Regions from separate parts of the Micromonospora sp. WMMD1082 genome, predicted to be linked through region 1. Evidence: riboswitches for the same ligand, from Rfam matches in the RefSeq annotation. Region 1 holds a riboswitch; the other holds the start of a gene.
What was found. Region 1 has a riboswitch for S-adenosylmethionine ahead of thrC (threonine synthase). Riboswitches for the same ligand answer to the same signal wherever they lie in the genome.
Positions count from the first base shown of each region.

Region 2: it holds a riboswitch for S-adenosylmethionine, as region 1 does, so the genes downstream of both, O7615_RS26880 (ABC transporter substrate-binding protein) here and thrC (threonine synthase) in region 1, are expected to answer to the same signal.

Region 1 is NZ_JARUBM010000002.1:2,149,279-2,155,365, reverse strand. It holds gene O7615_RS10175 (DUF4232 domain-containing protein) at 1-615, opposite strand, end outside; gene O7615_RS10170 (DoxX family protein) at 1,291-1,740, shown strand; SAM riboswitch class I at 1,916-2,051, shown strand; gene thrC (threonine synthase) at 2,062-3,348, shown strand; gene O7615_RS10160 (GNAT family N-acetyltransferase) at 3,597-4,616, shown strand; gene paaN (phenylacetic acid degradation protein PaaN) at 4,669-6,087, shown strand, end outside.
Region 2 is NZ_JARUBM010000002.1:5,826,831-5,832,917, forward strand. It holds gene O7615_RS26860 (ABC transporter ATP-binding protein) at 1-528, shown strand, start outside; gene O7615_RS26865 (anibiotic ABC transporter) at 525-2,150, shown strand; gene O7615_RS26870 (amino acid ABC transporter ATP-binding protein) at 2,354-3,085, opposite strand; gene O7615_RS26875 (amino acid ABC transporter permease) at 3,082-3,864, opposite strand; gene O7615_RS26880 (ABC transporter substrate-binding protein) at 3,900-4,754, opposite strand; SAM riboswitch class IV at 5,027-5,139, opposite strand; gene O7615_RS26885 (urease subunit gamma) at 5,445-5,747, shown strand; gene O7615_RS26890 (urease subunit beta) at 5,744-6,087, shown strand, end outside.

The DNA.
Region 1 (6,087 bases):
CTTCTGCCAGGCGCTGACCCCGAGCCGGTCGGTGTTGCCCAGGTCGATCCCGCCCTCCATGGCCACCTCCTGTACGGGTTGGCCCGGCAGCGGGGCGACCGCCAGGTGCTCGGCGTTGGTCGCCACGACGGTCGGGTCGGTGACCAGGTTGCGCCAGAGCAGGGCGGCGCCGGCCGCCTCGCCGGGAGCCAGGAGCAGCGGCCGGGGCGGATCGTCGAAGCCGGAGGTGATGCCCTTCGCCCCGTGGATCACCCGGACCCCGATGACGTTCCCGCCGGCGTCCCGCAGCTGCGGCGCCGGATACCCGTTCAGCCGGTAGGGCCGGTCGCCGCAGTTGACCAGTTCCAGACCCATCGCCCGCAGCCCCATGGCGGCGCTGACGCCGGGGGAGCTGATCCGTACGCCGGAATCGGGGCAGGCGGACGTCGGACCGTTGCCGGCGGACGGGCCGTCATCGCCCGGCGGTCTGGCGGCGGGTGTGCCGGGCGGGGCGCTCGCCACGTCGCCAACCGGCGCGCAGCCGCCGAGCAGGGCGAGTGTCGCGGCGAGCAGGACCGGTGCCGCGGCAGACCGTCGGCCACCAGTGGTGCGGCTGCGGGCCGTTGTCGCTGGCATCGGGTCATCGTCGCACCGCCGGGGCCCGGCGACCGCCCCGGGCCTGTTCCCGGCTCGCGGCCGCCGTGAGCCGCCGCTTGGACTCCGCGCCGCCCGCCATCCCAACCCATTCCGAATACCGATACCTACCGTCAACCCCTGGTGAGATCACGTCACTGCGCCGATTTGTTCGATCGGCGGCGCCGGGGCCGGCCGAATCGACCGACGCCCGTGACACGGTTGTGAGGGCTTCAGCGGGCGGGCGCCGTCCACCGAATGGTCTAAGCCGACGTGCCGCCGAGGGTCGGGTATTCGCGCACAGAATGGTGACGCGGTCGCCCCGGCCGTGACGTCGACTGGCCGGTGAACACCCATCCGGAGCCGCTTCGCCGCGTGCTGACTCGCCACCATCCTGACCATGTAGATCTGGAATAGCTCTATTAGCCGAGAATGGAAGCGATCCAGATTTGTGGGCGTTCGCCGATCGCGACTATTCGGACACTGTCGGAGGCATCGGGCGCATTTGTCGCCCCAATGGCGGGTGTAAGTCGGCGGCCTGGCTGAACCTGGCCCGTCCTCGGAAGTTCCAGTCGGTACGATGGGATGGGAGCGTTCCCACGAAGAGAGAAACCATCGACAAACATCGATGCGTTTCCGCATTCTGATGCCACCACCCCACTTACAGGAGGTATCGGAATGCTCACTGACCGGTTAGGCGGGCCGGCCCTGTCCCTGTTCCGCATGGTGATCGGGCTGTTGTTCCTCATCCACGGCATGTCGTCGCTGTTCGGCGTCTTCGGCGGCAACCGCGGCACCGGCGAGGCCGTGCCACTCGGCCAGTGGCCGGGCTGGTACGCCGCGGCGATCCAGCTGGTGTGCGGCGCCCTGGTGCTCGTCGGTCTCTTCACCCGGCCGGCCGCGCTGCTGGCATCGGGCTCGATGGCCTACGCGTACTTCGTGGTCCACCAGCCCGAGGCGCTGCTGCCGCTGCTCAACCGCGGCGAGCTGTCCGTGCTGTTCTGCTGGTCGTTTCTCCTGGTCGCGGTCCTCGGCCCGGGGACCTGGGCGCTGGACACCCTGCTGCGGCGGCGCGGCGAGGAGGCGGTGCCACTCGACGCGCCCGCACCCCGGTCGGTGCCGGCCTGACGGCAGCGCCCCTGGACGTAGCGATCCGAGGGACTCGATGCCACACAGACAGCGTCGTCTGTGTGGCATCGCCGCGTGGCGGAGTCGCGCGTGACACCTGAGGAATCGCTCACAGGCTGAGATCGACGGGAGACGGGCGCGGCCGGATTGCCTAGACTCGGCGACACAACTGCATACCTCATCCAGAGGGGCTGAGGGATACGGCCCGACGACGCCCCGGCAACCACCCCGCACGCTCATCGTTGAGCGTCCGGCGGGGCAGGTGCCAATTCCGTCCCCGCCGCAGGGTGCGATGCGGGGAAAGATGAGAGGACCCTCGACATGACGTCGACGCTCGCCCCGTCCGGCATCGACACCACCACCAGCCCCGCCCGCGCCCTGGTCTGTCGCGCCTGTTCGGCCCGCTACCCGCTCGCCGCGCAGCATGCCTGTTACGAGTGTTTCGGTCCGCTGGAGGTCGACTACGACCCGGCCGCGCTCGCCCGGGTCACCCGCGAGCAGATCGAGGCCGGCCCGGACAACCTCTGGCGGTACGCGGCCCTGCTGCCCGCCGGCCAGGACCCGGCGAGCCGGGTCACCCTGGATCCCGGCCGCACCCCGTTGGTGACCGCCGGCCGGCTCGCCGCCGAGTTGGGCATCACCGGTCCGCTGTGGGTCAAGGACGACAGCGCCAACCCCACCCACTCGTTCAAGGACCGGGTGGTGTCGGTGGCGCTGACCGCGGCCCGGGCGCTGGGCTTCTCCCGATTCGCCTGCGCCTCCACCGGAAACCTGGCCAACTCGGTCGCCGCGCACGCGGCCCGGGTGGGTGTGCCGTCGGTGGTCTTCATCCCGAGCGACCTGGAGCAGGGCAAGGTCGTCACCACCGCCGTCTACGGCGGCGATCTGGTCGCCATCGACGGCTCGTACGACGACGTGAACCGGCTCTGCGGTGAGCTGGTGGAGACCGACGAGTTCGAGGACACGGCGTTCGTCAACGTCAACGTCCGGCCGTACTACGCGGAGGGCTCGAAGACGCTCGGCTACGAGGTCGCCGAGCAGCTCGGCTGGCGGATTCCCGCCCAGGTGGTCATCCCGATGGCCTCCGGCGAGCTGCTCACCAAGATTGACAAGGCGTTCAGCGAGCTGGTCGAGGTCGGCCTGGTCGAGGCGCCGGCCGCCGGCTGGAAGGTCTTCGGTGCGCAGTCGGCCGGCTGCAACCCGATCGCCACCGCCCTGCACGCCGGCAGCGACACCATCAACCCGGTCAAGCCGACCGGCATCGCGAAGTCGCTCAACATCGGCGACCCGGCGGCCGGCCTGTACGCCCTGGAAGCGGTGCGTCGCACCGGCGGCTGGATGGAGTACGCCGACGACGACGAGATCCGCGCCGGGGTGCGGCTGCTGGCGCGTACGACCGGGGTCTTCGCGGAGACGGCCGGCGGGGTGACCGTGGCGGTGCTGCGCAAGCTGGTCGAGTCCGGCAAGCTCGACCCGACCGCCGAGACGGTGGTCTTCAACACCGGCGAGGGGCTCAAGACGCTCGACGCGGTCGCCGGCGAGGTGGGGCCCACCCACCGGATCAAGCCGTCGCTGCGGGCCGCCCGGGACGCCGGCCTGCTGAGCTGACCGCGACGGCGGGCAGAGTGAGCGGCTTTTCGCGGGGAGTGAGCAAAACACGCCGCCAGGGACTTGACGGCCGGAACCGGACGGCGCAAGATGCTCCGTGCGGGAGGGCGTTTCGCCGTAGACTTTGAGTCTTTACGACCCAGCGCCGGAGGCGTTGTGCGATCGTCCCTCCCGACCAACGTCCGAGCGGGCCAGCGGAAAATCGCTGGCCCGCTCGTCTGTCTCTCCCGCACGCTGCCGTCATGAGCATCACCATCACCATCACCCCGTTCGGGGCGGCCGACCAGCCGGCCATCGAGCAGGCGTACCAGGTCGGCGCGGACTACGTGGCCGCCGACCTGCCCGACCAGCCGCCGTTCTGCCGGCAGCGGTTCATGGCGATCTTCCACCAGCCGATGCCGGGCGCCGAGTCGGTCGCCCTGCTGGCCCGGATCGACGGAGCACCCGCCGGCTACCTACTGCTCGACCTGCCGCAGCTGGACAACACCGAGAACGCCTCCGCCGAGCTGATCGTGCATCCGGCGTACCGCCGCCGGGGTGTGGGCCGGGCGCTGTTCGCACACGGGCTGGGCGTGCTGCGCGGGCAGGGCCGCAAGCGGGTGAGCGCGATGAGCGCGGCGCACCTGCCCGGCGAACCCGACCGCCCGTCGCCGGCCACCGCCTTCGCCGCCACCGTCGGCGCGGTCGACGCCCTGGTCGACGTGCGGCGGCGACTGCACACCGCCGACCTCGACCAGACGGAGCTGGACGCGCTGCTGGCCGGGGCGCGGGATCGGGCGGTCGGGTACGAGGTGGTGTTCTGGCGCGGGAGCACGCCGGAGGAGTTCGTCGCCGACGTGGCGTACCTCGACGGGCGGCTGCTGGCCGACGCGCCAATGGGCGACCTGGCCTGGGAGCCGGAGCAGGTCGACGCGGAGCGGGTGCGCGGCACCGAACGGGCGCTGGAGGCGCGCGGCAAGCGGCGCTACCACGTCGGGGTACGCCACGAGGCGTCCGGCCGGCTGGTCGCCTGGACGCTGCTGGACGTCGGTGCGGCCGCGGACTGGCACGCCTTCCAGCAGATCACCATCGTCGACCCCGAGCATCGGGGGCACCGGCTCGGCCTGCTTGCCAAGATCGAGAACCTGCGCCATCTGCTCGCCCACGAGCCCGCCATCAGGGTGATCGACACCTTCAACGCCGACAGCAACGATCACATGATCGCCATCAACGAGCAGCTCGGCTTCCGGGTGATCGACCGCTGGAGCAACTGGCAGCTGACCATCTGAGTTGTGACACGCCCCTACTGATCGGGGTGCCCTCTGTTGCATGATGGCGGGCATGACGGAGACCCCGCACCCCCTCTTCGACAGGCACGTCGAGACCCTCAACCGCGCGCTGACCGCGATCACGGAGCGGGGATACTGGTCCGCCTACCCGGAATCACCCAGCCCCAGGGTGTACGGCGAGACCGCCGCCGCCGACGGCAAGGCCGCCTTCGAGGCGTACCTGGGCGGTGACTTCCCGCTCGACCAGCCAGGCGGCGGCGACCGGGTGGCCACCGAGACGAGCCCGTTCGGTGTCGCGCTGGACGTCCGCTACCCGCACGCCGGCGCCGACCAGTTGGTCGCCGCCGCGTCCGCCGCCCTGCCCGCCTGGCGCGACGCCGGACCGCAGGCCCGGGTCGGCGTCTGCCTGGAGATCCTCGACCGGCTGCACAAGCATGTCTTCGAGCTGGCCAACGCGGTGCAGTTCACCAGCGGTCAGGCGTTCGTGATGGCCTTCCAGGCCGGGGGCGCGCACGCGCTCGACCGCGCCCTGGAGGCGCTCGCCTACGCGTACGCCGAGATGACCCGGCACCCGGGCACCGCCGGCTGGGAGAAGGCCGCCGGCAAGGGCGACCCGCTGCGGATGACCAAGACGTTCCACGTGGTGCCCCGAGGGGTTGCCCTGGTCATCGGCTGCAACACGTTCCCGACCTGGAACTCGTACCCCGGGCTGTTCGCCTCGCTCGTCACCGGCAACCCGGTGGTGGTCAAGCCGCACCCGCGCGCCGTGCTCCCGCTGGCCGTCACCGTGCGCTACGCCCGCGAGGTGCTCGCCGAGGCCGGCTTCGACCCGAACCTGGTGCTGCTCGCCCCCGAGGCCCCCGGCGAGCAGCTGGCCTCGACCCTCGCCCTGCACCCGGCTGTGCGGATCGTCGACTTCACCGGCTCCACCGAGTACGGCGACTGGCTGGAGGCCAACGCCCGGCAGGCGGCCGTCTACACCGAGAAGGCCGGCCTCAACACGGTGCTGGTCGACTCCACCGACGACTTCGCCGGGATGTGCCGCAACCTGGGCTTCACGCTGACCCTCTACAGCGGCCAGATGTGCACCACCTCGCAGAACATCCTCATCCCCCGCGACGGTATCGACACCGACCAGGGGCACAAGAGCTTCGACGAGGTGGCCGCCGGCATCGCCGGGGCGGTCGGCAAGCTCACCGCCGACCCGGCCCGGGGCGTCGAGTTGACCGGCGCGATCGTCAACGACGGCGTGCTGGAGCGGCTGGACGAGGTCACCAAGGTCGGCCAGCCGGTGCTGGAGTCGCGTACCGTCGAGCACCCGTCGTTCCCGGACGCCGTCGTGCGTACGCCGACGATCGTCAAGCTGGACGCCGGCGACACCGCGACCTACTCGCGGGAGTGGTTCGGGCCGATCTCCTTCGCCATCGCCACCGACTCCACCGCGCACAGCCTGGAGATCCTGCGCTCGACG
Region 2 (6,087 bases), 3.7 Mb from region 1:
TACGTCCTGGACGAACCCACGTCCGGGCTGGATCCGCTGATGGAGGCGGTGTTCCAGGAGGAGGTCCGCCAGCTCACCTCGGCCGGCGCGAGCGTGCTGCTGTCCAGCCACGTCCTGGCCGAGGTCGAGGCGCTGTGCGACCGGGTCAGCATCATCCGGGAGGGCCGCATCGTCGAATCCGGCACCCTGGCCGAGCTGCGGCACCTGGCCCGCACCACGGTCACCGTCGAGACCGCCCGCCCGCTGACCGGCCTCACCGAGCTGCCGGGCGTGCACGAGGTCCGGCCGGTCGACGGTCGGGTACGCCTGGAGGTCGAGCCCGAGCACCTCGACACGCTGCTCGGCCACCTGGTCCGCTTCGAGGTCCGCGCGCTGACCAGTTCGCCGCCCACCCTGGAGGAACTCTTCCTGCGGCACTACGGCGACACCACCGCCGGCGACAGCCCCGTCGGTGGCAACGGCAGCGGTGGCGGCACGGACGGTGACAGCGTCGGTGACCGGCAGGCGTCCGCCGGAGGGGCCCGATGAGCAGCTTCACCGGCACCGCCCGACTCGCCCGGCTCGCGGTGCGTCGCGACCGGGTCCGCCTGGGCATCTGGGTCCTCGGCACCCCGTTGATCGGCTATGCCCTCGCCGCGAGCGTCGCCGACTTCTACCCCGACGAGCAGACCCGCCTCGGGTACGCCGAGGGCGCCACCAGCAGCGTGGTCGCCCGCGCGTTCAACGGCCCGGTGGCCAGCACCGAACTCGGTGCCGTGGTGGTCACCGAGACGTACCTCACCCTGGCCCTGCTCGTCGCGTTGCTGAGCACCTTCGCGGTGGTCCGGCACACCCGGCAGAACGAGGAGACCGGGCGCGCCGAACTGCTCGGTGCCGCCGCCATCGGCCGGTACGCGCTGCTCACCGCCGCCCTGGTGGTCGTGGTCGGTGCCAACGTGCTCGCCGCCGCGCTGCTCGCGCTCGCCTTCACCGGTGCCGGGCTGCCGGTCGCCGGCTCGGTGGCCGCCGCCGCGGCGATCGGCGGGGTCGGTGTCGCCTTCACCGGCGTGGCCGCCGTCACCGCCCAGTTGTCGGTGACCTCCCGGGGCGCGAACGCGCTCGCCGCCGCCACGGTGGGCGTCGCGTTCCTGCTCCGGGCCGCCGGTGACGTGTTCGGTGAGCGGGCCGCCGAGGGGATCCGGTTGGAGAGCGCCTGGCCGACCTGGGTGTCGCCGCTGGGCTGGGGCACCCAGGTGCGCGCGTTCGGCGGGGAGCGCTGGTGGGTCCTCGCCCTGCCCGTCGCCCTGCTGGTCGCCGGGGTCGCCGTGGCGTACGCGCTGGCCGAACGGCGCGACGTCGGCGCCGGCCTGCTCGCCGCGAAGCGAGGTCCGGCGCGGGCCGTGCCCGGGCTGCTCAGCCCGACGGGGCTGACCTGGCGCCTGCACCGTGGCGCGCTGGCCGGCTGGGCGGTCGCGGTGGCCGTGCTCGGCCTCTCCATGGGCGTCGCCGGCCACGAGGTGAACGACCTGATCGCCGACAACGAGGCGACGGCCGAGGTGATCGCCCAGCTGGGCGGCGGGGACGAGTTGGTCGACGCGTACCTGGCCGCGATGCTCGGGATCTTCGCGCTGACCATCGGGGCGTACGTCGTGCAGGCCCTGCTGCGCACCCGGGCCGACGAATCCGACGGCATACTCGAACCGCTGCTCGCCACGGCGGTCAGCCGCACCCGGTGGCTCGGTACGCAGGTGGCCGGCGCCGTGCTCGGTGCGCTGGCGCTGATGCTGCTGGCCGGCGTGACCACGGGCCTCGGGTACGGCCTCTCCGTCGGTGACCCGATCGGCTGGACCGTCGACCTCGGCGGCGCGGCGTTGCTGTGGCTACCGGCCCTGCTGGTGGTCGCCGGGCTGGTGACCGCCCTGTTCGGGGCGCTGCCGCGCTGGTCGGTCGCGCTGAGCTGGGCGGCGCTGATCGCGTTCCTGCTGCTCGGGCAGTTGGGCGCGGTGCTCGACCTGCCACAGGCCGCGCTGAACCTCTCGCCCTACACCCACGTGCCCTCGGTCCCCGCCGCCGACCTGACGCTCCCACCCCTGGCGATCCTCACCGCCGTCGCCGCCCTCTTCCTAGCCGCCGGCCTGGCCACCTTCCGCCACCGCGACACCCCCACCTGATCCCATGATCGTCTGCGGTTGGGTGACTCGACACGCCGCCGCGCGAGTCACCCAACCGCAAACGATCAACGGGTTCCTGTAGCACACCGGGGACGGGGTTGGCGGGTTGTGCACAAGGGGGTTCGGTGTCCACAGGGGGCGCCGGAGGCGGGTGGCGGCAGGTGCGGATCCGGGTCGCCGGGCGGACGCGGGCGCGGCGGTGGTCAGAGGACCTGGGAGAGGAAACGGCGCAGGCGGGGGTGCTGGGCCGACTCGAAGAGCGCCGCTGGTTCGCCGGCCTCCAGCACCACGCCGGCGTCCATGAAGGCGACGGTGTCGGCCACCTCCCGGGCGAAGCCCATCTCGTGGGTCACCACCACCATCGTCATGCCCTGCGCGGCGAGGTCCGCCATCAGCGCCAGCACGCCCTTGACGAGTTCCGGGTCCAGCGCCGAGGTGGCCTCGTCGAAGAGCATCACCTGCGGCTGCATGGCCAGGGCGCGGGCGATGGCGACCCGCTGCTGCTGCCCGCCGGACAGGTGCGCCGGTCGGGCGTCGGCCTTCGCGGCCAGCCCCACCTGGTCCAGGTGGGCGCGGGCCACCGATACCGCCTCGTCCTCGCCGAGCCCCCGGATCCGGCGCAGGGCGAGCGTGATGTTGCGTAGCACGCTCATGTGCGGGAAGAGGTTGAACTGCTGGAAGACCATGCCGATGCGCTGCCGCAGCGCGTCGGGATCGTCGCGCAGGACGCTGCGCCCGTCCAGCAGCACGTCGCCACGGTCCGGTTCGAGGAGCCGGTTGACCGTACGCAGCAGGGTGGACTTGCCCGACCCGGACGGGCCGATCACGCAGGCCGTCGCGCCCCGGGCCACGTCCAGGTCCACCCCGCGCAGCACCTGGTGGCGTCCGAAGGCCAGGTGCACGTCGCGCAGGCTCAGGCTGACCGAGGCGCTCATCGCTGGTTTCCTCCCGCGGCGCCGGGCAGCGCCAGGTCCAGGTCGTCGGGATCGTCACCGGCCGGGCCGGTCGCCGGCCGGCCGTGCCGCAGCCGCCGGTCGATCCAGTTGACGACGTGCGTCAGCGGCACGGTCAGCGTCAGGTAGAACAGGCCGGCCAGCAGCAGCGCCGACTGGTTGCCGGTGTTGGCCGCGTAGTCCTGTCCGATCCGGAACAGTTCCCGCTGGCTGGCCAGCAGGCCCAGGAAGTAGACCAGGCTGGAGTCCTTGATCAGGGCGATCAGCTGGTTCACCCAGGCCGGCAGGATCCGCCGGATCCCCTGCGGGATGATCACCATCCGCATCGCCGCACCCCAGGAGAAGCCCAGCGCGCGGGCCGCCTCCAACTGGGTGGCCTCCACCGACTGGATGCCGGAGCGGAAGATCTCCCCGATGTACGCCGACGCGATCAGCGACAGCGCCAGGATCCCCAGCGGGTACGGATTGGGCCCCCACACCTGCATGCCCAGCGGGGCCAGGCCGACCCCGATGAGCAGGATCGTCGCCGCGGCCGGTAGGCCGCGGAACACGTCGGTGTAGACCCGGGCCGGCCACCGCAACCAGCGGGTACGCGAGATGCCCGCCACGGCCAGCACGATGCCCAGCGCGGAGCCGAGCAGGGCGGCGGTGACCGCGAGGATCAGCGTGTTCGGCAACCCGACGGTGAGCATCTCGGGTAGCGCCTCGCGCATGGACTCCCAGTCGAAGAACGTCTCCCACAGGGTGCGCAACGGATCCACGGTCAACCTCCGCCCTGCTCGCTCGTCGTCCTACCTCAGGAGGCGGCCGACGCCGCGGGCGCAGCCACCGCGCCACTGCCCGGGGTGAAGTCGGCCGGGATCGGCCGGCCCGGGTAGTACTGCTCCTGCAGGCGGGTCCAGGTGCCGTCCGCGATCACCTCGTCGAGGGCCTTGTTGAGCGCCTCGCGCAGCGCGTCGTTGCCCTTGGCGAAGGCGTACGCGGTCGGGGCCGGGCTGAGTTCCTTCGCGGCCACCTCGATCTTGCCGCCGCTGTCGGCGGCGGTCTTCTCGCCGATCTCCGCCGGGGCGATCCAGGCGTCCGCGGTGCCGGCCTTGAGCTGGTTGATGGCGCCGTTGTAGTCGGGCACCCGCACCGGGTCGAGACCCTTGTTGGTGGCGTAGTCGTCCTGGACGGTGCCCTGCACGACCACGACCCGCTTGCCGGGCAGCTCGTCGAAGCTGCTCAGCGACGAGCCGGCCGGCACGTCGAGGCCGAAGTAGCCGAAGTCGTACCCGTTGCCGAAGTCGACGGTCTTCTTCCGCGCCTCGGTGATGGTGATCGAGGAGCTGCCGATGTCGAACTTGCGGGTGTTGACCTGGGACAACAGGGCCGAGAAGTCGGTGCCGACGAACTCGACCTTGAGCCCGAGCTTCTCGGCGGCGGCGACCAGCAGGTCGTTGTCGAAGCCGGTGAACGTGCCGTCCTTGAGGTACACGTTCGGCGGCGCGTCGGTGAGCGTGCCGGCCCGCAGCACCCCCGGCTGGAGCAGGTTGTACGGGTTGTCGGCGGACTCGCCGGCGTCCGAGCCGCAGGCGGTGAGGGTGGCGGCGCCGAGGATGGCGGCGACGCCGACGGCGGCGGCCCGGGTCAGGGCGGGAAGGAAGCGCACAGGTGTCTCCTGATCGAGCGGCGGCGGGCACGGACGTGCCGCGCCGACGGTCCGCCGCAGGGCGGACCGCTGGGATGGTTCAGTGACAGGCAGAAGTCAGCCGAGCCGGACTGGATCGGTGACCGGGAGCGGCGCGGTCAGCTACACGCGGCGCTGCAGACCCGCATCATGTCGACGTGCCGGCGCCGGGTCAGTCCCGGGCAGGCCGCGACGGGAGCGGGGCGGCTGCGGTACGACATGGTTCTCCTCACGGTCGTGATGACCTGGGAACCAGGCCACGTTTGCACCGGAGATCGCTCCGGTGCCTGGTCCTCACCCGGGGCACCCCTACGCGGAGGAGGGTTGCCGGCCAGCGAGCCGGGGCTTGACGCTGGCGCTCATGACCTGCCGCCGAGGCTAGCAGCCGGTGACGGGGTGGCGTCCACCCGTTATGACGCCCCTCACGCCGGGCGCCGGGGTGGGTGTTGCCGACCCGGCGGGTGATCCTCTACCGTCTGCTCAGCGGTGGGCGGTGCGGTCCGCATCCGACCCGACACCGCCGGTGGTCCGCCACGCGGGCCGGGATGGTGGAGTCCCGGGCCCGTCGCGCGTGGCGGGTCGAGCCGGCGGGCGAACCCCGACCGGGCGGTCGGCGCGTCGAAGCGCCGTGCCAGCGGTGTACGGGGCGCGGACATCCACCGGGAGCACCCGTTGTATCTCACCCCCCACGAGCAGGACCGCCTGCTCGTCCACGTGGCGGCCGACGTCGCCCGGCGCCGCCGCGACCGTGGCCTGCGCCTCAACTACCCGGAAGCCGTCGCGGTGATCACCGCCTTCCTCCTCGAAGGGGCCCGCGACGGGGCGTCCGTGGTCGACCTGATGGCCGCCGGTCGCGGCGTGCTGACCCGGGACGACGTGCAGGACGGCATCCCCGAGCTGCTGAGGGAGGTGCAGGTGGAGGCGACGTTCCCGGACGGCACCAAGCTGGTGACGGTGCACCACCCGATCCCGTGATCCCCGGGGAGATCCTGCCGGCCGCCGGGCCGGTGGAGATCAACGCCGGTCGGCCGGTGACCACGCTGCTGGTGGTCAACACCGGCGACCGGCCGGTACAGGTCGGCTCGCACTACCACTTCGCCGAGGCCAACCCGGCGCTGGACTTCGACCGGGACGCCGCCTGGGGGCAGCGGCTCGGCGTACCGGCCGGCACGTCGGTGCGTTTCGAACCGGGGGTCAGCCGCCCGGTCGACCTGGTGCCGCTGGGCGGCGCGCGGATCGTGCCCGGGCTACGCGGTGAGTGCGGCGGGGAACTGGACGGCCGGCCGACGGCGGTGGCCGCCACCACGGCGGACGG